DNA from 2 places in the [Ruminococcus] lactaris ATCC 29176 genome. Region 2 is predicted to be linked to the other one. Evidence: predicted binding sites of a transcription regulator. Region 2 holds the regulator's gene; the other holds the start of a gene.
What was found. The regulator NrdR, encoded in region 2, represses ribonucleotide reductase genes. The targets are predictions, from matches to a motif close to CACAANATNTTGTG.
Positions count from the first base shown of each region.

Region 1: the regulator NrdR is predicted to act here: its motif matches at 1,804-1,817, upstream of nrdD (anaerobic ribonucleoside-triphosphate reductase).

Region 1 covers NZ_CP102292.1:824,204-835,951, reverse strand. Annotated here, with positions in the region: gene nrdD (anaerobic ribonucleoside-triphosphate reductase) at 1-1,756, opposite strand, end outside; gene NQ541_RS03865 (alanine/glycine:cation symporter family protein) at 2,055-3,467, opposite strand; glycine riboswitch at 3,470-3,607, opposite strand; gene NQ541_RS03860 (ZIP family metal transporter) at 3,740-4,522, opposite strand; gene NQ541_RS03855 (flavodoxin) at 4,687-5,118, opposite strand; gene NQ541_RS03850 (DUF3793 family protein) at 5,120-5,728, opposite strand; gene NQ541_RS03845 (P-loop NTPase family protein) at 5,972-6,391, shown strand; gene NQ541_RS03840 (hypothetical protein) at 6,533-8,143, opposite strand; gene NQ541_RS03835 (TrkH family potassium uptake protein) at 8,220-9,665, opposite strand; gene trkA (Trk system potassium transporter TrkA) at 9,676-11,034, opposite strand; gene NQ541_RS03825 (elongation factor G) at 11,227-11,748, opposite strand, start outside.
Region 2 covers NZ_CP102292.1:340,348-352,095, reverse strand. Annotated here, with positions in the region: gene NQ541_RS01670 (glutamine synthetase family protein) at 1-1,078, opposite strand, end outside; gene NQ541_RS01665 (TIGR03943 family putative permease subunit) at 1,263-2,210, opposite strand; gene NQ541_RS01660 (CobW family GTP-binding protein) at 2,241-3,407, opposite strand; gene NQ541_RS01655 (exodeoxyribonuclease III) at 3,503-4,255, opposite strand; gene truA (tRNA pseudouridine(38-40) synthase TruA) at 4,257-5,015, opposite strand; gene nrdR (transcriptional regulator NrdR) at 5,085-5,534, opposite strand; gene NQ541_RS01640 (YlmC/YmxH family sporulation protein) at 5,644-5,898, opposite strand; gene NQ541_RS13080 (hypothetical protein) at 6,008-6,190, opposite strand; gene NQ541_RS01630 (DUF3783 domain-containing protein) at 6,231-6,605, shown strand; gene NQ541_RS01625 (DUF975 family protein) at 6,672-8,261, shown strand; gene arcC (carbamate kinase) at 8,343-9,272, shown strand; gene trhA (PAQR family membrane homeostasis protein TrhA) at 9,453-10,112, shown strand; gene asnB (asparagine synthase (glutamine-hydrolyzing)) at 10,281-11,748, opposite strand, start outside.

The DNA of each region.
Region 1 (11,748 bases), 480 kb from region 2:
TCGTAATATAACTCTTGTCCGTAATTCCCGGAATCACTCCAAATCTCTTCTGAAGACATTTTGCAAACTTGTAGGTCGTACTTTCAATCGGAGATCCGTAAATACTGAATGCAATGTTCGTCTCCTCTTTCCATTTATTACAAGCTTCATTCATATGCTTCATGACATCCAGTGCAAAAGGAGTTGCCTCAGGATCTGTATGAGACTTTCCTGTCATATACTTCACGCACTCATAAAGCCCTGCATATCCAAGCGAAATTGTTGAATATCCACCATACAAAAGCTTGTCGATCGGCTCACCTTTTTTCAGACGGGCCAAAGCTCCAAACTGCCACAGGATCGGGGCTGCATCGGAAAGCGTTCCCTTCAGACGGTTATGTCTGCACATCAACGCACGATAGCACAGCTCCAGCCGCTCATCAAAGATCTTCCAGAATTTATTCATATCGCCTCCGGAAGAAAGTGCTACATCCACCAGGTTGATCGTTACAACGCCCTGATTAAACCTGCCGTAGAACTGATAGTTTCCATTCTCATCCTTCCACGGACTTAAGCAGCTCCGGCATCCCATAACCGGGAAACAATTGCCTTCTTTTAATTCTTTCATCTTCTTCTCAGAAATATAATCCGGTACAAGACGCTTTGCAGTACACTTTGCAGCCAGCTCTGTCAGATAGAAATATTCACTTCCTTCTTCGATATTATCATCTTCAAGTACATAGATCAGCTTCGGGAATGCCGGAGTTACCCACACTCCTGCCTCATTCTTAACCCCCTGATAACGCTGACGCAGAGTCTCTTCTATGATCATCGCAAGATCCCGCTTTTCTGACTCACTCTTTGCCTCATTCAGATACATAAAGACTGTCAGGAACGGAGCCTGTCCGTTCGTCGTCATCAGAGTGATGACCTGATACTCAATCGTCTGAACTCCCTTCGTGATCTCTTTTTTCAGACGTCTCTCCACGATCTCATTCAGAATATCATCCGGGTACTCTGTTCCGACCAGCTTCATCTCTTCCAGCACTTCTGTCCGGATCTTATTCCTCGATACCTGGACAAACGGAGCAAGATGTGCCAGGGAAATGCTCTGTCCACCATACTGATTACTTGCAACCTGTGCAATGATCTGCGTCGCGATATTACATGCTGTAGAGAAACTGTGCGGCTTCTCGATCATCGTTCCGCTGATCACAGTTCCGTTCTGAAGCATATCTTCCAGATTGACCAGATCACAGTTATGCATATGCTGTGCATAGTAGTCTGAATCATGGAAATGGATGATTCCCTGTCTGTCGGCTTCCACGATATCCTCCGGCAACAGCATCCTGGTTGTCAGGTCACGGCTCACCTCACCTGCCATATAATCCCTCTGCACACTGTTCACTGCAGGGTTCTTATTGGAATTTTCCTGCTTTACATCCTCATTATTATACTCGATCAAAGAAAGGATCCTGTTATCCGTCGTATTGGCTTTACGGACAAGAGATCTCTTATAACGGTATCTGACATAGCTCTTTGCCAGTTCAAAAGCTCCTGTCGCCATGATCTGGTTCTCTACCATATCCTGGATCTCTTCTACCGATACTGCACGGTTCAGCTTATTGCATTTAAATTCAACATACTCGGCAATATCCTCGATCTGACCATCACTTAAGCTTCTCTCTTCCGAATTTATATCTGCCTTTTTTACAGCCTTAATGATCTTATTTATATCGAATACTTCCTCTGACCCGTTCCTTTTGATAATCTTCATCCCACCAGTCTCCTCACTTTCAAGATATTGTCTGAAATCTATTCTAATACAAAATATAGTATAATGCAATGGGAAAAACACACGATAGTGTATTTTCGGAATATCCTCTGTTTCCCATGATAATTATCAGTCTTCTTAAAAGTCAACCATTTTTTCATATTTTACAAAAAAAGCAGCCTGTCCCCGTCTTTTCAACGGGTCAGACTGCATTCTTCTTAAAATTGCTCAGGGGGTATATCTCATTATTTTTTAAACTGTCTGATAATTCAGACTGTATGTCTATTTAAGACTCTGATCATTAATAAGATCCTTTATGCTTTGCATGAAATTCTTTCGTTTCCTTTACAACCACACCACTTAATGCAAGCAATGCGATCAGGTTCGGAAATGCCATCAATGCATTAAAGATATCTGCGATATTCCATACTGCAGCAACTGTCATATATGGTCCGATAAATACTGCCAGAATATACAGCCAGCGGTATCCTTTTACCACTGCTTTATTGCGGTTGAACAGATATTCCACACACCGCTCTCCATAATAATCCCATCCGAGGATCGTTGTAAATGCAAAGAATACCAGACATAACATCAGTGAAAAAGTAGCAATGAATCCCGGGAACGGCAGTCCCTTCTGGAATGCATCCATTGTAATTGCAACACCTTCCAGCTTTGGATCAAGCCATGATCCTGCGATTACGATAGAAAGTCCTGTCATCGTACAGATTACAATCGTATCAATAAATGTTCCCGTCATTGAAACGAGTCCCTGACGAACCGGATCTTTTGTTCTTGCTGCTGCGGCTGCGATCGGGGCACTACCAAGACCGGATTCATTGGAAAAGATTCCTCTTGCCACACCTTTCTGCATGGCTACGATCATACTTCCCATAACTCCGCCTGCCAACGCACTTCCGTTAAATGCACTGCTGATAATTTCAGCAAATGCTCCCGGCACTGCCTTGATATTTGTAAATACAATAATCAGACAGAGTACCACATATAAAACCGCCATAAACGGTACTACAACTTCCGAAACTTTTGAAATTCTCTTAATACCACCAATAACAACCAGTCCTACAAAAACTGTCAGCAGGATTCCTGCGATCACAGTTGCGATGGAATAATCATTTCCCAATACAGTTACCGTATGTGCCATATCCGGATCAAAGAAATTCTTTACCGCTGATGCAATACTGTTCACCTGGGTAAATGTTCCGATTCCGAACAGACCTACACCTGCTCCGAAAAATGCAAAGATCTTGGCAAGCCATTTCCATTTCTTTCCCATTCCATTTTCAATATAATAGAAAGGTCCACCCAGAACATGACCGTCTTGATCGATCGTGCGGTATTTGATTGCAAGAAGACCTTCTGAATACTTTGTCGCCATTCCGAAAAATGCGGCAACAACCATCCAGAATAATGCTCCCGGGCCACCTGCTGCGATCGCAGTCGCAACACCTGCGATATTTCCCGTTCCGATGGTCGCAGACAATGCAGTACAAAGTGCTCCAAAACTGGTCACTTCTCCATGTCCGTCTTCTTCATCCTGAAACATAAATTTGAAAGCTTTTCCGAGATGCCGGACCTGAACTCCGCCAAGCCTGACTGTTAATAAGATACCTGTTACCATGATGAGGCAGATCAATGGCAGACCCCACACGGCATCATCAATTACTTTGATGAGTTCGTTGATTTGTGCAAACATTCCTTTATTCCTCCATCCTTTTGCCTGAGAGACTCGCAGTTCCTGCCCTCCCGCCCCTGCCGGGAACTTCTTTTTTCAAAGTAGCAGCACTGCTTACACCTTCGGCGCTCTTTTTAAAGAGACTCTCCTGAGTATTTCTCTTTTGTGCTTTAGCACAACAAAGTACAGTTTAGCACGATATTCTGACTATTGCAATATTTTCAGAATATCTTTGGACATTTTTCTTATAATTCTTTCTAATCGTCACTCATCAGTTTCATTTCACTGTATTTTTATCCCAGTGCCACATCCAGGATCATCATCAGGACAAATCCGGCTGCCACCCCGATCGTACTGATATTGGAGTGTTCCCCCGACTGTGCTTCTGGAATCAGTTCTTCTACCACAACATAGATCATCGCCCCTGCTGCAAATGACAGCAGATAGGGAAGAAGCGGTACAACCAGCCCCGTCAGCAAAATCGTCAAAAATGCTCCGACCGGTTCCACGATCCCGGAAAGTGTCCCGTATACAAATGCTCTGGTTTTTGAGATTTCCTGACTTTGCAGTGGCATGGAAATGATTGCCCCTTCCGGAAAATTCTGAATTGCAATACCGATCGCCAGGGCAAATGCTCCCGTCATCGACATCGTTGTATTTTCCGTCAGAACTCCTGCAAAAGTCACTCCGACCGCCATTCCCTCGGGAATATTATGCAACGTGACGGCAAGGACAAGCATGGTCGTTTTTTTTAGATGAGATGGGATTCCTTCCGGCTCATCTTCTGTAAAATGTAGATGCGGTGTGATGGTATCCAGGAGCAGCAAAAATCCCATCCCCAGAAGGAACCCCACTGATGCCGGAATCCACGCAATCGTCTTCTCCTGCTCTGCCATCTCGATCGCCGGAATCAGAAGCGACCATACTGATGCCGCGATCATAACTCCTGATGCAAATCCAAGCAACAGTTTCTGCACTTTTTCATTCATCTCTTTCCGCATAAAAAATACCATCGCCGAGCCTAATGTCGTCCCGGCAAATGGTATTAAAATTCCCGCTAAAATCATTCGATTCATCTTCTCATTCTCCCTTCATTAACAGACCTTTTCTAATAATTAGATGTCGGGGGCAAAAGCCCCCCCGACTTTGATGCCTACGGATTGCTCCGTGCTACGCACTCCCACAATCCTACCCATAATTATACTATGCAGCAGGGAGAATTTTGACTTTCTGCTTTGTTTTACGCTTTCTGTGCAAGCTCCTGACCTGCCGCTTTCAGTTCCTCCAGCATGTCATCTTCCGGTGCATCATTTGTGATAATGCCTTCCTCACGCAGTAATACTGCTCCGGCATTTTTCATGCGTTCTGCCCAGTCACGCATCCATTCTCCATCGCCCCAGCCATAAGAACCGAACAAGAGGATTGTCTTTCCTGATACCAGTGACTCGATCTCCTCAATAAACGGCTCCATCTCAGCTTCTTCCAACTGCTCTGAACCCATGGACGGGCAGCCCAGTGCGAATGCATTTCCTGCTGCAACCGTTGCTGCATCAGCATTTCCAACTTCCAGAAGTTCTGCCTCCTGACCTGCTGCTTTGATTCCCTCAGCCACTGCTTCAGCCATAGCCTGGGTATTTCCTGTTCCGCTCCAATATACAACTGATATACTCATCTTATCTTCCTCCATCTTTCTTTTTCATCGAAATCTCCCGGATACTTTTCCCTGTCAGATATTCCTGGACCGCACATTCTTTTGCACGGTCGTATTCCTTGAAGATCATTCTTGCCTGCGACAGGTTACTGTATACCTTCCAATATCCGATCATCAGATATTTTCTGCCCTCATTTTCAATGAAGCCTCGGATATCTGCTACCGGATATCCGAGAAACATCCCAATCTCATGAGGGAATCCCATTCCTTTTTCTGAAAAATCTTTCACTCTCTGTGAAAGCCGCTCCAGCATTTTTTCTGCCGGCTCTTTCTTATATCCATATTCCTGTGCAAGCTGACTGACATCTGCTTTCTTTAAATACTGTTCCAGTTCGTCAGGTCGATAAAAAAGGACAAGGCATTTTCCTTGCGAACAGGACAGGCAGTGATATTTTACATCTGTCCCCATCAGTATCTCCGGTAATCCCGGACGGAGTCTTGCATCCATAGAAATAAGGCAGGAAATTTTTATTCCCTTCAGCACCGGGGCACACTGCAATGCGACCTGAAATCCAAGCCTTACAAGCCGGTCTTCATTTTTCAGATAGTAGGATATTACTTCGGTTGGCATGATTCCTCCTTGGTTTTGAGAATGATTTTCAATCAATGTTATGATATCATACTTGAGAATGATTTTCAATATATATTTTGAGAACTTTTCTCATTTGTTTATAGTCATTCCGCATAATTTTTTTTAAATTTTTATCTCTTTTTTAGTTGTTACTCACATATCTTTAGTGTATAATAGGCTTATAAATATTTGAGCGATCATACAGTCTCAAAAATACTTACTTACATAAAGGAGAGAGTCGCCATGGTAAATTTAATAACAGGCCCGAGAGGCAGCGGAAAAACCCAGCAAATGATCGACCTTGCAAATGAAAAGGTAAAGACATCCAGCGGTAATGTCGTATTCATCAAAAGAAGTCATAAAGATACTTATTCAGTAGACTTTAATATTCGTGTCATCCGTATGGCAGATTATCCTGATATCCTTACCCTTGAAGAATTCGTCGGTTTTCTCTATGGTATGGCTGCAGGCAATCATGATATTCAGGCAGTATTCATTGACAGCATTTTAAAGCAGGCCAATATTACTTTGGAAAGTCTTCCGTCTTTCATCCAGAAGCTGATTAAGATTTCTTCTGAGAATAATATTGATTTCTATCTCAGCGTCAGTGCGGATAAGAACGAAATCCCGGATATTGATTCTCTGGAATGTACCGTTCTCTGATATCCTGATTCAACTAAAAAGTCCTGTCGGATCTTTTTGTTGTATATGGCAACTGAAAAGTCCATCGGAATCTCTCTTTTATAAGATACTCCGATGGACTTTTTTTATTCGCCGTCTTCTGTTAAATTCTGTTCTCGCTGACTATTTTGGATCCCCGGTCAGAGAAAGAACCGTATTTGCCTTTTCCCCTTCCTTATATTCAACCGTCACTTCATCGCCTACATTGTAGCGGATAATGTCAATAAAATCCACAACCGATACATCAAAAATCTCATTCGATCCTTCCAGCATCAGATAATAATGAGAATTTCCATCTACAACTCCCTGTGCGATCTTAGTGATCTTTCCTTTGATGGATTCTACGGTACGGGTATCCTTTGCTTCCGTTTTGATTCCATTTTTATACATCAGATTTGTATAGGATTCTTCACACTCGCTGACTGTATCCCCGATCGCTACAATCTGATATTTCTGCACATTGACCATGGCATATTTCTTTACCAGTCCTGCATCATCCTTCAATGCAATGAAGTAGGTCGGTTCTCCCGAAAGGTTCAGCAACAGTGGAAATGTCGCACTGTATTTCAAATTCTGTACCTGTCCCTCTGCAGATGACATCGCTGAAGTCTCTGTTGCACCTTCGATCTCATAAAATTTCGTCTCCATTGTCCGCTGATTCATCAGGACGAAACCGACATTTGACTGATCCCCGGTAATGGAAGTTACTCCCGTATAAACCCACACATCATCATCAACTGCAAGATAATTATATCCATCTGTTGTCTCAAGACAGTCCTTCTGCCCCAGTACACTGTTCAGGAATCCATGCCTCAAAGTACCATAATAATCATACAGCGAAATCAGAAGATCTGCAGAATATGCACGGTCGATCCACTGCGGTACATCCTCAATTTTATAATCTTCCATTTCCCCGGTAATGGCATTACATAATATAACACGTTCCACCGTAGCTCCGCCAAATAATCCGATGTTGTATTTTCTCACCGGACAGATCCAGTACGGAACTCCTTCTTCATCCACTTCAAAGCTCAGTTCATTAAAAATATAGGTCGGATAAGCGAATCTCAGATGCCGGTAAATATTCCGGTTGAAATGATCGCTGGTTGTATACTTCATTCCTTCTTTCAGTTTTACCAGCTCGGTATTCTGTGTTGCCATGTCAATCTTGATATATGCCGGGATTCCTTCTTTCCGGTTGGTAAACCACTTGATCAGATCTGCATATTTCAGAGGTGACACTCTCACCGGACGATCCTGATAGTTAATCTGTGAATACAGTTCATCCACTTCAAACTGAGATACCATATCCACCATACTTCCCATTTTCCGGTTTCCAAGGATCTCTGCTGAATCCTTATCCAGAAGAGGAATCTGGTCAAAAGACAATTCCTCAATATCTTTTGAAAATTCTCCGTTCTCCACAGCCATCAGCTTCTGATATTTTCCGGCATTCACAATCGGTGAAGACAGCAATGCTCCCACAGCCCATATGCCGATCACGATCAGGATCAGACTTAAGAATATTCTCATCCCTTTAGATTTTCTGATCTTATCCGGCTTTACTTTTGCAATTTTTCCATAAATTCCTGCTGCCAGTACCAGTAGGACAATCAGTAAGATCCAGAATTCCATTGAATGGATATTAAAAGCTGGAAGTGCCGCGTAATAATAAATTCCAAACACTGCCAGCACGCCGATCACACCAAGGATCTTTCCTTTTACTTTTTTCATAGTTTCTTTTTCCCTTTCCTTATAAAATCAATGCGGGATAAGCTGTCACCGACAAAATTTCCCGCATTCAAATTCATTAAAATCTTCTTCTCCACAAATCTGGTGAGAACAGTAACAGATATGGGAATATCTCCAGTCTTCCTGCCAGCATATCAAAACAGAAGACCAGCTTTGATAAAACTGAAAATTTATGGAAATTCATAACCGGTCCTACCTGTGAAATTCCCGGTCCTACATTACTCAGCGTTGTCAGAACTCCGCTGAATGAAGTTGCAAAATCAAAATTATCAATGGATACAAGCAGCGTTGATACAACCAGGATCAACACATAACACGCCAGATAAATATTTACATTTCTCAGCGTATCCTGACCGATCTTCCTTCCATTGACCCGGATCACTGTCACCGCATTCGGATGCAGGATTTTTCGTACTTCCTGACGGACAGACTTCCACAGGATAATCAGACGACTCACCTTGATCCCGCCCCCGGTAGAACTTGCACATGCTCCCACGAACATGAGCGACATCAGGATCATCTTCGACAGTTCCGGCCAGCGATCATAATCCGCAGTACAGAATCCGGTTGTCGTGATCACCGATGCCACCTGGAACGACGCATACCGGAATGCCCGGAAAATATTACCGTAAATATGGAGGATATTTCCGGTAATTGCAGCCATTGATGCACCAATGATGCCAAGATAAACCCACAATTCTTCATTTTTCAGTGCCGTCTTCCATTCTTTTAACAGGAACAGGAAATACAGATTGAAATTAATTCCAAATAAAATCATAAAGACTGTAATCACACCATCAATATATGCACTGTCAAAAAATCCTACACTTGCATTTTTATTTGAAAATCCACCGGTTCCTGCGGTACTGAACGCATGAAGCAACGCATCAAAAAAGCTCATGCCACCGGCCATCAAAAAGACAGTCTCCACTGCCGTCAGTGCAAAATACATTCCATACAGGATCTTTGCTGTACGTCTTGCCTTCGGAACAAGCTTATCTGCCTCCGGCCCCGGCACTTCCGCACGCATCAGCGGCATGGCATTATCATCGTCCAGAGAGGTGATCATCATAACAAAGACCAGCACTCCCATTCCACCGATCCAGTGCGTAAAACTTCTCCAGAACGCAATTCCTTTCGGAAGAATCTCAATCTCTGTCAAAATCGTCGATCCGGTTGTCGTAAATCCCGACACAGTCTCAAAAAATGCATCAATATAATGTGGGATACTGCCACTGATCACAAAAGGCAATGCTCCAAATGCTGACCATAACAGCCACGCAAGTCCTACGATCGCAAATCCCTCTTTACTGTAGATCCGCTTTGACTTTGGTTCTTTTCTTCCCAGTACAAAATAGATCAGGATCAGGACTGCCGATACGATCAGAAAAGAAAATCCACTTTTCTCCTGATAGAGAAGGGACACAAATGCCGGGATCAAAAGGACAATCCCCTCAACTCCCATCATTTTCCCCAAAATGTAAAAAATCATTCTTTTATTCATCGCACTGCACCTATATCATTATATCCCTGATATCTTCAATGTGCTTCTCCATCGTAATAACAACCACACTGTCACCGACTTCAATACAGTCTTCTCCACTCGGCAGAATGATCTGCCTTTTTCGTCCGATACATACGATCAGATTATTCGGCTTAAGTGCCAGATCCTTCAGAGGGATTCCTGTATATTCTGTTGCAGATTTTATTATAAATTCTAAAGCCTCTACCTTATCATCTACCAGTTGATACATCGTCTCAATATTGGCACTTGCCTGGGAATTTTTTCTTGCCCGCACATAGCTCATGATTGCATCCGCAGTTGCCGTCTTGACAGATACAATACTGTCAATTCCAAATTCTTCTACCATTCTCGCACGACGGTCTTCATTGACTTTTGCAACGATCTTGTCCACATTCTGGCTCTTTGCATACAGGGACAGGATGATATTTTCCTCATCCATCCCGGTCAGGGCAACAAAAGCATCTGCCTCCTCCACCCCTTCTTCCACAAGAAGATCATGGTCTGTTGCATCCCCATTGATGATGGTTGCCTTTGGAAGCAGTTCGCACAACTCCTCACAGCGTCTCGCATTTTCTTCAATGATCTTTACCTGCATTCCGAGAGTGGAAAGCTGGGCTGCCAGATAATATCCGACCCTTCCTCCGCCACAGATGATCACTTTCTTTATCTTCTCTCTTCTCTTACCGTTGGCTTTGAAAAACCGCTCCAGATCTTTATGAGATGCTGCAATATGGAGACGATCTCCTGCTTTCAGGACATATTCTCCATCAGGAATCCTCACATCTTCTCCACGCTCCACTGCACAGACAAGCAGACGGATCTGAAACTTTCTATACATATCAGATAACCGCATTCCTTCCAGAACTCCGTTTGCACTGACCGGAAGTTCCAGCAGTTCCATTCTCCCCTTAACAAATGTCTCGATCTGACTTGCATCCGGGAAGATCAGAAGCCGGCTGATCTCATCAGCTACGATCAGCTCCGGATTCACTGCCATGCTAAGATGAAGATCTTCCTTTAAGAGTCCGATCTGACGATAATAAATCGGGTTACGGACACGGGCGATCGTATGTCTTGCTCCAAGCTTCCTTGCGATCAGACAACTGAGCATATTGCACTCGTCCTCCGAAGTACATGCGATAGCCAGATCCGCATGGGCGATATCTGCCTGCTTTAAAACTTCTGCGTCCGCACCATTTCCCGCCACGCACGCAATATCCAGATGATCTGTTGCAAATCTCAGCTTCTTCTCATCACTGTCAATCAATACAACATCATATTTTTCGGTGGAAAGCTGCCGGGCAAGCTTATACCCTACTTTTCCGTCACCGATAATAATAATCTTCATTTCTTTTCCCTCGATATTGTCCCATTTTTCCTGCCTGCTACACATCTCCCGTGCAGTAAACAGAGCAATTATAGCACCTTTATATTGAAAGTACAACAAAATTGGCAGTTTCTTAACCTGAAAAGGAAGTATGCCCGTTCAGACACACTCCCTTTTCTTTCACTATCTCATCATCCCCTCAAAAGATCCGTTCTATTCTTCTGCTGCCCTTGCTGCAATCTCCTTCTCCTGGACATCGGACGAAGCCTGCTCATATCTTGCAAAAGTATATGCATAAGTTCCTCTTCCACCTGTCATGGAACGAAGTGTCGTGCAATAACCAAATAATCCTGTCATCGGGATATCCGCCTCGATCACCTGCTTACCGCCCGCAACCGGAGTCATTCCCAGCACACGTCCGCGTCTCTTGTTCAGATCTCCCATGACATCTCCCGTATAATCATCCGGCACTGTCACTTTCAGAGATGCGATTGGCTCAAGCAGAACCGGTGAAGCCTCCATAAATCCTTTCTTAAATGCCTGGATTGTTGCCGTCTTGAATGCCATCTCCGAGGAATCTACCGGATGGTAAGATCCATCATAAAGCGTTGCCTTCACACCCACAACCGGATAGCCTGCCAGTGGTCCTTTTACAACAGATTCCTGAAGGCCTTTTTCCACTGCAGGGAAATAATTCTTCGGAACCGCTCCTCCTACCACACACTCTTCAAATAC
Region 2 (11,748 bases):
TCTTAATTCCGTCAAGTCCTGCTTTCAGAAGAACTGCCAGTGCCAGATACGGATTTGCCGTTGCATCCGGACTTCGCAGCTCCAGCCTGGATTTTCTTTCTTTATCTGCCGATACACGAATCAATGGTCCTCTTGTCTTTGCCGACCATCCCATATATACCGGTGCTTCATATCCCGGCACAAAACGCTTGTAAGAATTTACTGTCGGATTTGTGATACACGTGATCGCCTTCATATGCTTCATCAGACCACCGATAAAATAGTATCCTTCTTCACTCAGACCATTTACGTCCTCCGCATTATAGAGGACATTCATTCCATCTCTTCCATAAAGGGAAAGATTGATATGCATTCCCGAACCGTAGGTCTCACTCTTTGGCTTTGGCATAAACGTAGCATGCAGTCCATGTCTTTTTGCAATGGTCTTAACCACCATCTTAAATGTCATCAGATTATCTGCCGTAACCATCGCCTCATCATAATGAAAGTCTATTTCATGCTGAGCCGGTGCGATCTCATGGTGAGAAGAAATGATCTCAAATCCCATTTCCGCCAGTGTAAGGATCATATCTCTCCTTGCATTTTCTCCCAGATCCAATGGCCCGATATCAAAATATCCGCCTTTTTCATGAGTAACTGTTGTCGGCAGTCCATCTTCATCTGTATGAAACAGAAAGAACTCACACTCCGGTCCGACATTCATGGAATATCCCATCTCTTCCGCTTCGGCAACTGCTTTCCGCAGAACATAACGTGGATCCCCTTCATACGGAGTTCCATCTTTACGATAGACATCACAGATCAGTCTTGCTACTTTTCCCTGCTGCGGCCGCCACGGGAAAATCTCAAAGGTACTCAGATCCGGATACAGATACATATCGCAATCCTCTTCTCCTTCGATTCCCTCCAGCGACGACACATCAAACATACATTTATTATTCAGTGCTTTTTCAAGCTGTCCTACTGTTACAGCCATATTCTTCAACGTTCCAAAAATATCTGTAAACTGCAGACGGATAAAGGCAACATCTTCTTCCTCCACAATACGGATGATGTCTTCCCTTGTATAGTTATGCATATAACAACCTCCTTTTTCATACCGTTTCCAGTTTTTTCATCCTAATACAGAAAATCTGCCATCAGCAGCTCCCCACGCACTCCGGTATATATTGATAAAGGGCGATCTCCACCCATACTGGAAACGCCCTTGTCTCTGTGCCTTATTATATCGGCTTGATTTTCTCTTGTCAATCAACCTTTTTCTAGTTAAAATATACCATTTCTTCGATCGGTTCTGCCGGTTCAATATTCTCCGCATCCAATACCGGACCCTCGCCTCTGTATACAGAGAGATTTTTAAAGCTGACTTTTGCTCTTACTTTTACCCAGTCACCCGGTTTCAGCTTTGGTGCGTATGGACTTCTGCAGACATAACCAAGGAAAGAGGTATCATCTGCACAACAGGTCATTGCTGTACGTCCCGGAAGAAATACCTTTGACGGAAAAGCCCGTGGCTTCATCACCTTTGCCACAAACTCTACTACTTTTCCCTTATACCGGTCTGGATTTTCCATCATATCCACATACCAGATTCCATAGTCTTCCCTGCGGATCTCAATCACCGGAGCATTTAAATCATACGGAACCTCATCCTCAAAAATATTGTCGACTTCTCCGTTCTCATCTTCAAAAATAACTTCTGCCTGTGGGCTGACCACCTTGACACTTCTTCTGTATCCCGCCAGCGGACCTCTGTCCTCACAGCGGTTAAAAAGAACCAGTTCCGCCCCTTTTACCATTTCAACAAATAATGGCTTCAGATTTGTAAGGTACATCTGAAAAGTACTTGCATCAACCGTTGCGATCTTCTGTTCGATCTTCCAGCCTGCCGGAAGTGCCAGTTTCTCAAAATCACTGACCGGCCACATACCATTGTATTCAACTACAACTCTCTCCGGTTTATGCTTCCGGTTCATCTCCTCAAGCCATGCTTCTGTCAGGTCCTCTTTATCTTCCACTTTTTCGATCACAACACCATACTTCAGCATTTCCTTTGGATCATACTCTTCCTCTCCTTCCTCACAGAGGATCAGAAGCGTCTTCCCCTGGATCTGAAAATAATCCTGCTCCAACGTAAATGTCAGAAACTGGGTCTTTCCGCTGTCCAGGAATCCTGTCATCAGATATACCATAACATCCGATTGTCTCATTTTTCTTTCTCACTTTCTTTTTCTTTCAGACTATTTCACCTGAAATAATTCCGCCAGTTTGTCTTCTTTAATCTCTGCACCGATCACACAGATACGTCCTGTATATTCAGGTGCTCCGGTTCTTACTTCATGCTCACCCGGAACCATGTCGAAATAGATCCATTCTCCATCAGCACCTGCAACCATACCTTTTGCACGAAGGATATTGCCATAAGATCCATCTTCCTCCAGGGTCTTGAGGATATTTCCGATCTCTTCTTTTGTATAAGTACGGATTGTCTCTTTTCCCCAACTTGTAAATACATCATCGGCATGATGGTGTCCCTCATGATCGTGATGGTGGTGTCCACAGCCGCAGCCACATTCATGATCATGGTCGTGATGATGTTCATGCTCTTCATGATCATGGTCGTGATGATGCTCATGCTCCTCATGGTCATGGTCGTGATGATGCTCATGCTCCTCGTGGTCATGGTCGTGATGATGCTCATGCTCCCCGTGGTCATGGTCATGATGATGCTCATGCTCCTCGTGGTCATGGTCGTGATGATGTTCATGGGCTTCGTGAGCAACTTCTGCAAGCAGTTCTTCTTCCAGAGACTTGCTGGATTCCATTGCCTCCAAAATCTTTTCACCCGGGAGCTGCTCGATCGGTGTTGTGATGATCGGAGCTTTTTCATTTAACTCTCTCAGCAGAGCAACACTTTCCTGAATCTTCTCCGGCTTTGCCTTATCTGTACGGCTTAAGATCACTGCTCCTGCATACTCGATCTGATTACTGAAAAATTCGCCAAAATTTTTGCGGTAGATCTTGCACTTTGTCACATCTACCACGGTGGTAAAGCTGTTCAGCTCCGCATCAATCTCATCCTGCACATCCTGCACTGCCTTGATAACATCCGACAGTTTTCCGACACCGGAAGGCTCGATCAGAATACGGTCAGGGTGATACGTGTCTACTACCTCATGAAGAGACTTTCCAAAATCTCCTACCAGTGAACAGCAAATACAACCTGAGTTCATCTCACGGATCTCGATTCCCGCCTCTTTCAGGAATCCACCGTCGATTCCAATCTCTCCGAACTCATTCTCGATCAATACAACCTGCTCTCCCTTAAAACCTTCTGAAAGAAGCTTTTTGATCAATGTCGTCTTACCGGCTCCAAGAAAACCGGAAATAATATCTATTTTTGTCATTTTAAAGACCTCCTATCTTACTGCCTTTTTCTATCTTATCTCTTTTCTTTCCTCTCTGTCAATTCAGATCCATTCCCTCCGGACAGTAACCGTATTTATTTCAGATCCAGCTCGATCGGACAATGATCTGATCCCATTACTTCTGTCAGAATCTTTGCATCTGCCAATCTGTCCTTCAGGCATTCTGACACGCAGAAATAGTCAATCCGCCAGCCTGCATTCTTCGCTCTTGCACTGAACCGGTACGACCACCATGAATAAATCCCCTCCTGATCGGGATAAAAATACCGGAAAGTATCAATGAAACCTGCATCAAGAAGCTCTGTGAACTTTCCACGCTCTTCATCTGTAAATCCTGCATTTTTCCGGTTTGTCTTCGGATTTTTAAGGTCGATCTCTTTATGTGCAACATTCAGATCACCGGTTACGATCACCGGCTTCTTTTTCTCCAGCTTCTTAAGATATGCACGGAAATCATCTTCCCATTTCATCCTGTAATCCAGTCTTGCAAGCTCACTTTGGGAATTTGGTGTATAAACTGTCACAAAATAGAAATCCTCAAACTCACAGGTGATCACGCGTCCCTCCTGGTCATGCTCTTCAATCCCCAGTCCATAGGATACCGATAATGGTTCTTTTTTGGTAAATACTGCTGTTCCGGAATAGCCTTTCTTCACAGCATAATTCCAGTACTGATGATACCTTTCCAGTTCCAGATTCAACTGTCCTTCCTGCATCTTCGTCTCCTGAATACAGAAAATATCCGCATCTGCCTCATGAAAGAAATCCAGGAATCCTTTCTGAACGCATGCCCGGATACCATTTACATTCCACGATATTAGCTTCAATCTATTCCTCCTTCCAGGACTTCTCCTTATAATAGACTTCGTCAAGGAATAATCCTCTTGCCGGAGCCAGAAATCCAACCTTTGTTCTATCCTTTGCCTCTAAAGCTATCGTCACGCTTTCGATCCTGCGTGTCCCCATTCCAACTTCGAGCAAAGTTCCTGTCAGAATCCTTACCATATGATAAAGAAATCCCGTTCCCTCATATTGGATGTTGATCCTGCCACCTTGTCCGCCAACCATTATAGCATAAATTGTCCGCTTTGTGGACGTTTCATCTTTTTTATCCGTATAAGCTGCAAACTCATGCGTGCCGGTCAAAAGTTCCGCTGCCTGCTGCATCGCTGCAATATCAAGTTTCTTCGGGAAATGATACGTGTAACGCCGGTCAAATACATCCGGCTTTTCATCAGTATCAATCTGATACACATACCTTTTTCCTACAGCACTCTTTCTCGCATGAAACCCATTTTTTTCAAGTCCGGCTTCTCTGATCCGGATATCCGGAGGCAGCAGCTTATTTACCTTCTCTGTGAAAAATCCGTCCTCCGCTTTCCCGTGAAGCACCACACTGGCTGTCTGTCCGCGGGCATGCACGCCTGCATCCGTCCTTCCTGATCCATTTACTTCCACCGCATATCCGGCTGCCTTTGAAATACAGGATTCCAAAATCCCCTGAATGGTCATCTCTGTATTGGCCTGTCTCTGCCATCCCTGGTATGCTGTCCCATCATAAGCGATCACCAGCCTGTACGTCCGCATTTTTTCATCTCCTCTTTCAAAAAGAAAACCGGTCATACTTCCGCTTCAGGTATAACCGGTTTGTTCTTCCTATTTTAAAAACTTTTTCAGCTCATCCATAAATGTATTTGCATCTTTAAACTCTCTGTATACTGATGCGAACCTCACATATGCCACCGGATCAAGATCTTTTAACTTATCCATAACAATCTCTCCAATCTCACTGCTCGGGATCTCTTTTTCTTCCCGGTTAAAGATCTCCAGCTCGATCGCCTCGATCGTCTTCTGGATCTGATCTGCAGGAACAGGACGCTTATAACACGCACTCAGCACACCATTCTCAATCTTTGACCGTTGATACTGCTCCCGGTTGTTGTCCTTCTTGATCACGATCAGAGGAATCGTCTCTACTTTTTCATAAGTTGTAAAACGTTTCCCGCACTCGTCACAGGAACGCCTTCTGCGAATCGAACTCTTATCCTCTGCCGGTCTGGAATCGATCACTCTTGTATCAGGGTTTCCACAATATGGACATCTCATTCGTCTGTTCCGCCTTTCCGCATATACAATCCACCACACACTCCCTGCGGCATTTATTTTCAATCCGTCTGTGAAACGAATTTGTTTCCGTCCTCATTATACACAATGTCTAGTATTTTTGCAAAAACTTTTCTTCTTTTATTTCCACTAATACTGCATCCGGTCCGATTTTTTTTACACAACTGTACGGAATCACATATTCACAGTCCGTTCCGAAAAATCCGCAAAATTTTCCCGGTCCCGGTACAACAATCGATTCAATCTTCCCGGAACAGGTATCAAGCTCCAGGTCCACAACACAGCCCAACTGCTTTCCTGTACAGATATTAACTACTTCTTTTTCCCGCATTTCACAAAATCTCATCGTTCTCTCCCCGTACCGGAATCTTACAACTATTTTATTCCGGCATCGGACAGATCGTGACATTTCTGTATTTCTTTTTTTCGGTACATATATTACAATGATGTCAGGGTCAAAAGGTCTGAAACCACATGTGCTTGCACACTGGTGGTAGAATGACCTTGAGACCCGCCCCGATATGAGCATAAAAGTGGGGCGTAATCGCCATGATATGCGAATAGCGGGTAGGATTGTGGGAGTGCGTAGCACGAAACAATCCGTTGGCATCATTGTTGGGGGCTTTTGATCCCAACATCTTACAATAGATTCATCATGATCCTAAAGGAGAGTTTGTTATGAATGAAACTTTACTGCTGTTCCATGCACCTTCCAGGCCCGAGCTTTTGAAGATCCAGCGTGCCTTGCTTCCGTTGCATATCCGGCTGCGTTGCATCTCACAGAAAGACTATCTGCAACCGCTCGGATTTCTCGCCGGAATGAAAAATTTTTCCCCCACCACTGAGGTTTATGACGGAGAAGAACTTTCTGCCCCACTGTTCCTTTTCTGCTTTTTTCAGAATAACCGACTTGATCAGGCACTTGCTGCCCTCAGACGCTGCGGTGCTGGTCCATTTCCTTATAAAGCGATCCTCACACCAACAAATTGTGAATGGAATGCTCTCACCTGCTTCAACGAAGTAAAGAAAGAACATGAGCAGATGCATAAATAGACATTGAAAAGTTTACCATGCTCAACTATAATGATGATACCATCAGAGAGACGGGAGAAAAGTACTATGTGGAAAAGAAAAGAATTAAAAAAGAATGCTCGCAGATCGATCCGACAAAATTACTGGCGTATGGTATCCGTCTGCTTTCTTATCGCTCTTCTCACAGCTTCCTATCCCCTGGCAACCGCTTTTCTGGGAGTGCATCCGTTATCTCATATTGACACGATTTCCAATCTGCATCAGACTTTTGAGACCGAAACTACATCGCAGATCCTGGAAGAGACTGCCACAAGGCTTTTTCATAATACTGACATTGAGAATCTATATCAAAATCCTTCTGCTACTTATACCAATCTTCTTGTGGATCTGTATGCAGACAGTACCTCTACTTTTTTTGCAGTCCTGAAGATCTTCAATACTTTCTTGGATGAACATTTCGACTTTATCGTCTTCATCCTTGGAATCAGTGCGATCCTGGCTTTTCTCTATCGCATTTTTGTAAATAATATTCTGATCATCGGCGAGAAACGTTTCTTTTTAGAATCGAAAAATTATAAAGATACCCGGATTTCCAAAATCTTTTTTCTTTATAAGCTACATTATATCCGCAGGCCTGCTTTTACCATGTTCTTCCGCAGTCTCTACCAGTTTCTGTGGAATTTTACAGTCATCGGTGGAATCTACAAGCATTATGAGTATTGGATGATTCCATATATCCTGGCAGAAAATCCCAGGATCAGTAAAAAAAATGCTTTCTTCCTTTCCCGCCAGCTCAGCAATCATAATAAGAAAAAGCTTTTACTGCTGGATCTGTCTTTTCTGGGATGGAAGATGCTCTCCCTGCTCAGTCTGGGACTTGTCGATTTCTTATATGTGAACCCTTATATGGCAACCTGCAAAGCTGAATTATATCTGACACTCCGCAGAAATTATGTGCTTTCACGTTCTCCCGGCTATGAATACCTGGATGATTCCTATCTGGAACATATTCCTTCCGAAGATGAGCTTCTGATCAGTAAGGCACTTTATGATGACTCGGAAGGTCCTTATACACAGACCTCTTATTTTGCACCTGACCAGTATCCGGTTTTCCTTTTTTCTGTACAGCCGCCATTTTCTGCTGTAAGATCACCGGTCAACCCGGTTCGTAAATACGATCTCTGGTCCTGCATTTTTCTTTTTCATGCTTTTTCTATTTTTGGATGGATCGTAGAGAACCTGATACATCTTTTAAAGACAGGAGAATTTTCTTTTGATGGAGCAGTTTTCTTTCCATGGGCTCCTATGTATGGGATTTTCGGCATATTACTTTTACTGTTTATGAAGAAACTCATTCCCAAACCAGAGCTTGTGTTTTTTCTGAATTTTGCAGTCTACACATTGATCGAATATCTCGCAAGCTGGATTCTTGAACTCGGATACAGCCTGAAAGTAACTGCCTACAGTGACTATCTTTTCACACTGAACGAACATACATACATCGGAGGTTCCGCAGTCTTTGCACTGCTTGGATGTGCTTTCCTTTACTATCTTGCCCCTAAATGGACAGAAGCTTTTTCCCATTTAAAGAAGAACATCCGCATTGTACTCTGTATTCTCCTCAGCCTTATCTTTCTTGGCTTTGTTTTTAAAATAAGTCTTCCATATATTTGGTGAGAAATATTGATTTCATATAAAAAAAATAGTAAAATTTAATTAGTTATTGACTTGAAAATTTGAAACGAAAGGAAAATTATTATGAAAAAAAGAGTTGTTGTTGCACTGGGACACCGTGCACTTGGTACTACACTTCCAGAACAGAAGACCGCAGTAAAGCATACTGCCAAATGTATCGCAGACCTTATTGAGGAAGGCTATCAGGTTGCGATCACGCACAGCAATGCACCTCAGCTTGGCATGATCCACACAGCCATGAATGAATTTGCAAAAGCTCATAAAGACTATACACCGGCTCCTATGTCTGTCTGCTCAGCCATGAGCCAGGGATATATCGGTTATGACCTTCAGAATGGAATCCGTGAGGAACTTCTTAATCGTGGAATCTACAGAACTGTCAGTACTGTTCTCACTCAGGTAATTGTCGATCCATATGATGAAGCTTTCTATACACCGACCAAAGTTCTCGGACGTTATATGAATGCACAGGAAGCAAATGAAGAGCGTAAAAAAGGAAATTATGTGATTGAAGAGCCAGGCAAAGGGTTCCGTCGTGTCGTATCCGCACCAAATCCTGTAAAAATCGTCGAGCTGGATGCCGTCAAGGCACTTCTTGATGCTAATCAGGTTGTAATTGCTGCCGGAGGCGGTGGAATCCCGGTGCTGGAGCAGGACAACCATCTCCGAGGTGCAAGTGCCGTCATCGAAAAAGATCTTGCAGCCGGAAAGCTTGCAGAGGGAATTGACGCTGAAATGCTCATCATCCTTACAAATGTCGAAAAAGTCTGCATTAATCTCGGACAGAAAGATGAAGAACCGCTGGGAGAGATCACAACAGAACAGGCTAAGACATATATGGAGGAAGGACATTTCGGAATTTACAATATGCTTCCTAAATTCCGTGCTTCTGTTGATTTCGTAGAAGAATGCGAAGGACGCAGTGCTTACATTACTTCTTTCGATAAAGTAACGGATGCATTAAAAGGCAAGACAGGCACTGTCATTCGATAGTTTTCCTGTGGATTCCCGTAGATATTCAAAAGTCAGGTACAACATTTGTATCTGACTTTTTTCATATTCCTTTTAATCTCCTCTTGATTTTTCATGAATACATGCTATTATATATGCATACGTTAAATGTAGTATTGAAAACTACTTGTTGTTTTATCAATATATCGGAGGTGTGTTATTATGGAAAAAAGACATCATATTAAAGATCCCGGAAGTGCGATCACTCATTTTATCGGCATGCTCATGGCAATCTTTGCGGCAGTACCGCTCCTTATCAAGGCTGCACATGAACCAAGCCGGATCTACATTGGATCTCTTACAGTCTATGCGATCAGTCTGATTTTATTATATGCTGCAAGTACAACGTATCATACTTTTGATATCTCGCCAAAAGTAAATACTATCTTGAAAAAAATCGATCATATGATGATCTCCGTTCTGATCGCAGGAAGCTATACACCGGTATGCCTCCTTGTAGTAAAAGGGACTCGTGGCATCACGCTTCTTTGTATTGTATGGGCATTTGCGATTGCCGGCATATTGATCAAGGCATTCTGGGTGTTTTGTCCGAAATGGATCTCCTCTGTCCTCTACATTGGTATGGGATGGACCTGTGTTCTGGCTTTTTCTCAGATCCTCAATAATATGTCCTCTGCCGCTTTTGCATGGCTTCTTACCGGAGGAATTATTTATACTGTAGGTGGAGTGATCTATGCATTGAAACTTCCTATATTCAACAGCCGTCATAAAAATTTCGGCAGCCATGAGATCTTTCATCTCTTCGTAATGGGCGGAAGTATGTGCCACTTTGTTGTTATGTATGCCTTTCTTCTTCCATGATCTGAAGAAGATATTTGAGAAAAAACTGCCGGGGATATGTCTAAAAAATCAGTAGATTTTTCAGACATATCCCCGGCAACTATAATGAACTAACGAAACCGCAGAAGTCTCATTTTACTTCTGCGGTTTCCTTTTTATCTCTGCAACGTTCTACACTTTGCTGCCAGCTTATCTCTTTATAAAATACTCCTCATACCATACAAGGAATGTATAGATCGTCCATACCTTTCTCCAGTTATCAGAATTTCCACCAACATAGTCTGCAAAAATTTCATTGATTGCCTCCACATCAAAAAATTTCTCTGCAATCTCACTGTTGAACAACCGTCTTACATCCTGATTATATCTGTCGTCAGCCATCCAAATACGAATCGGAACAATAAATCCAAGTTTCTTGCGGAAAGCAATCTCTTCCGGCAATACCTTCGCTGCGGCTGTACGGAACGCCACCTTATTCTGCTCTTCATTCACTTTATATCTTGAAGGCATACGGGACGCAATGTCAAAAATCCTTCTGTCTGTCAGTGGCATACGGATCTCCAGTCCTGCTGCCTTACTCATCTTATCAACGTTCAGATAAATATCTCCCTCCAGCCAGATCTGAATATCTACATCTGACATCTTTGACAGCGGATCGAGTCCTTCTGTCTCTTCGTAAATTTCTCTTGCCACTTCGATCGGGAGTACATCCGGGTCATACTTTTTCAGAATCTTCTTTTTCTCATCTTCTTTCATGATGTTCGTATTTCCAACATAGAACGTCTTCAGATTCTCCCCATAACGTTCTGCATTACGGTACATATTATATCCACCAAAAAATTCATCCGCACCCTCTCCGGAATAGCAGATTTTTGTATGCTCTGCCGTTGCATTACATCCAAGCGTAAATACAATCGCAGATGCATCACCTAACGGCTGCTCCATATTATACATCACATATGGTACTATATCAAAGAACTGCTCCGGTGTGATCAGACTCCTTGAGAACTTTCTTCCAAGAATCCTTGCAGTCTTTTCCGCAAGAACAGATTCATCAAATCTCTCCTCTTCATATCCACATCCGTCAGCCTGCTCTGCATCAGACATTGCAAGTACATAGGAAGAATCTACACCACCTGAAAGGAAAGACTCTACTTTCTCATCCGCAGTCTTCACTTCCGGCATGATCTCCTGGATCGTGGAATGAATCTCATCTGCCCAGTCTTCAAGAGATTTACTCTCATCCGGATGAAATTCAGGCTTCCAGTATCTTTTAATTGTAAGTCTGCCATTCTGCCAGATCAGATAACGTCCCGGCATCAGCTTCTTCAGACCTCTGAAAAACGTATTCTCACCGGCTACATATGTAAGACTCAGATATAACTGCAGCATTTCCTCATTCAATTCTTTCACAAAACCAGGCTGCTTCATAATATCACGGATCATTGTACCGTACAGAAGCTGTCCATCCTCTGTCTCATAATAATAGAATGGCTTTGTGCCAAACTGATCTCTCAGACAGAACAGCTTCTTCTCTTCATCATCCCAAAGAGCAAATGCAAACATTCCATACATATGGTCTGCCATCTCATAGCCCCATGTCTGATACGCTTTGATCAGAATTTCTTTTTCCCGCTCTTCTCTTGAAAGAGACAGA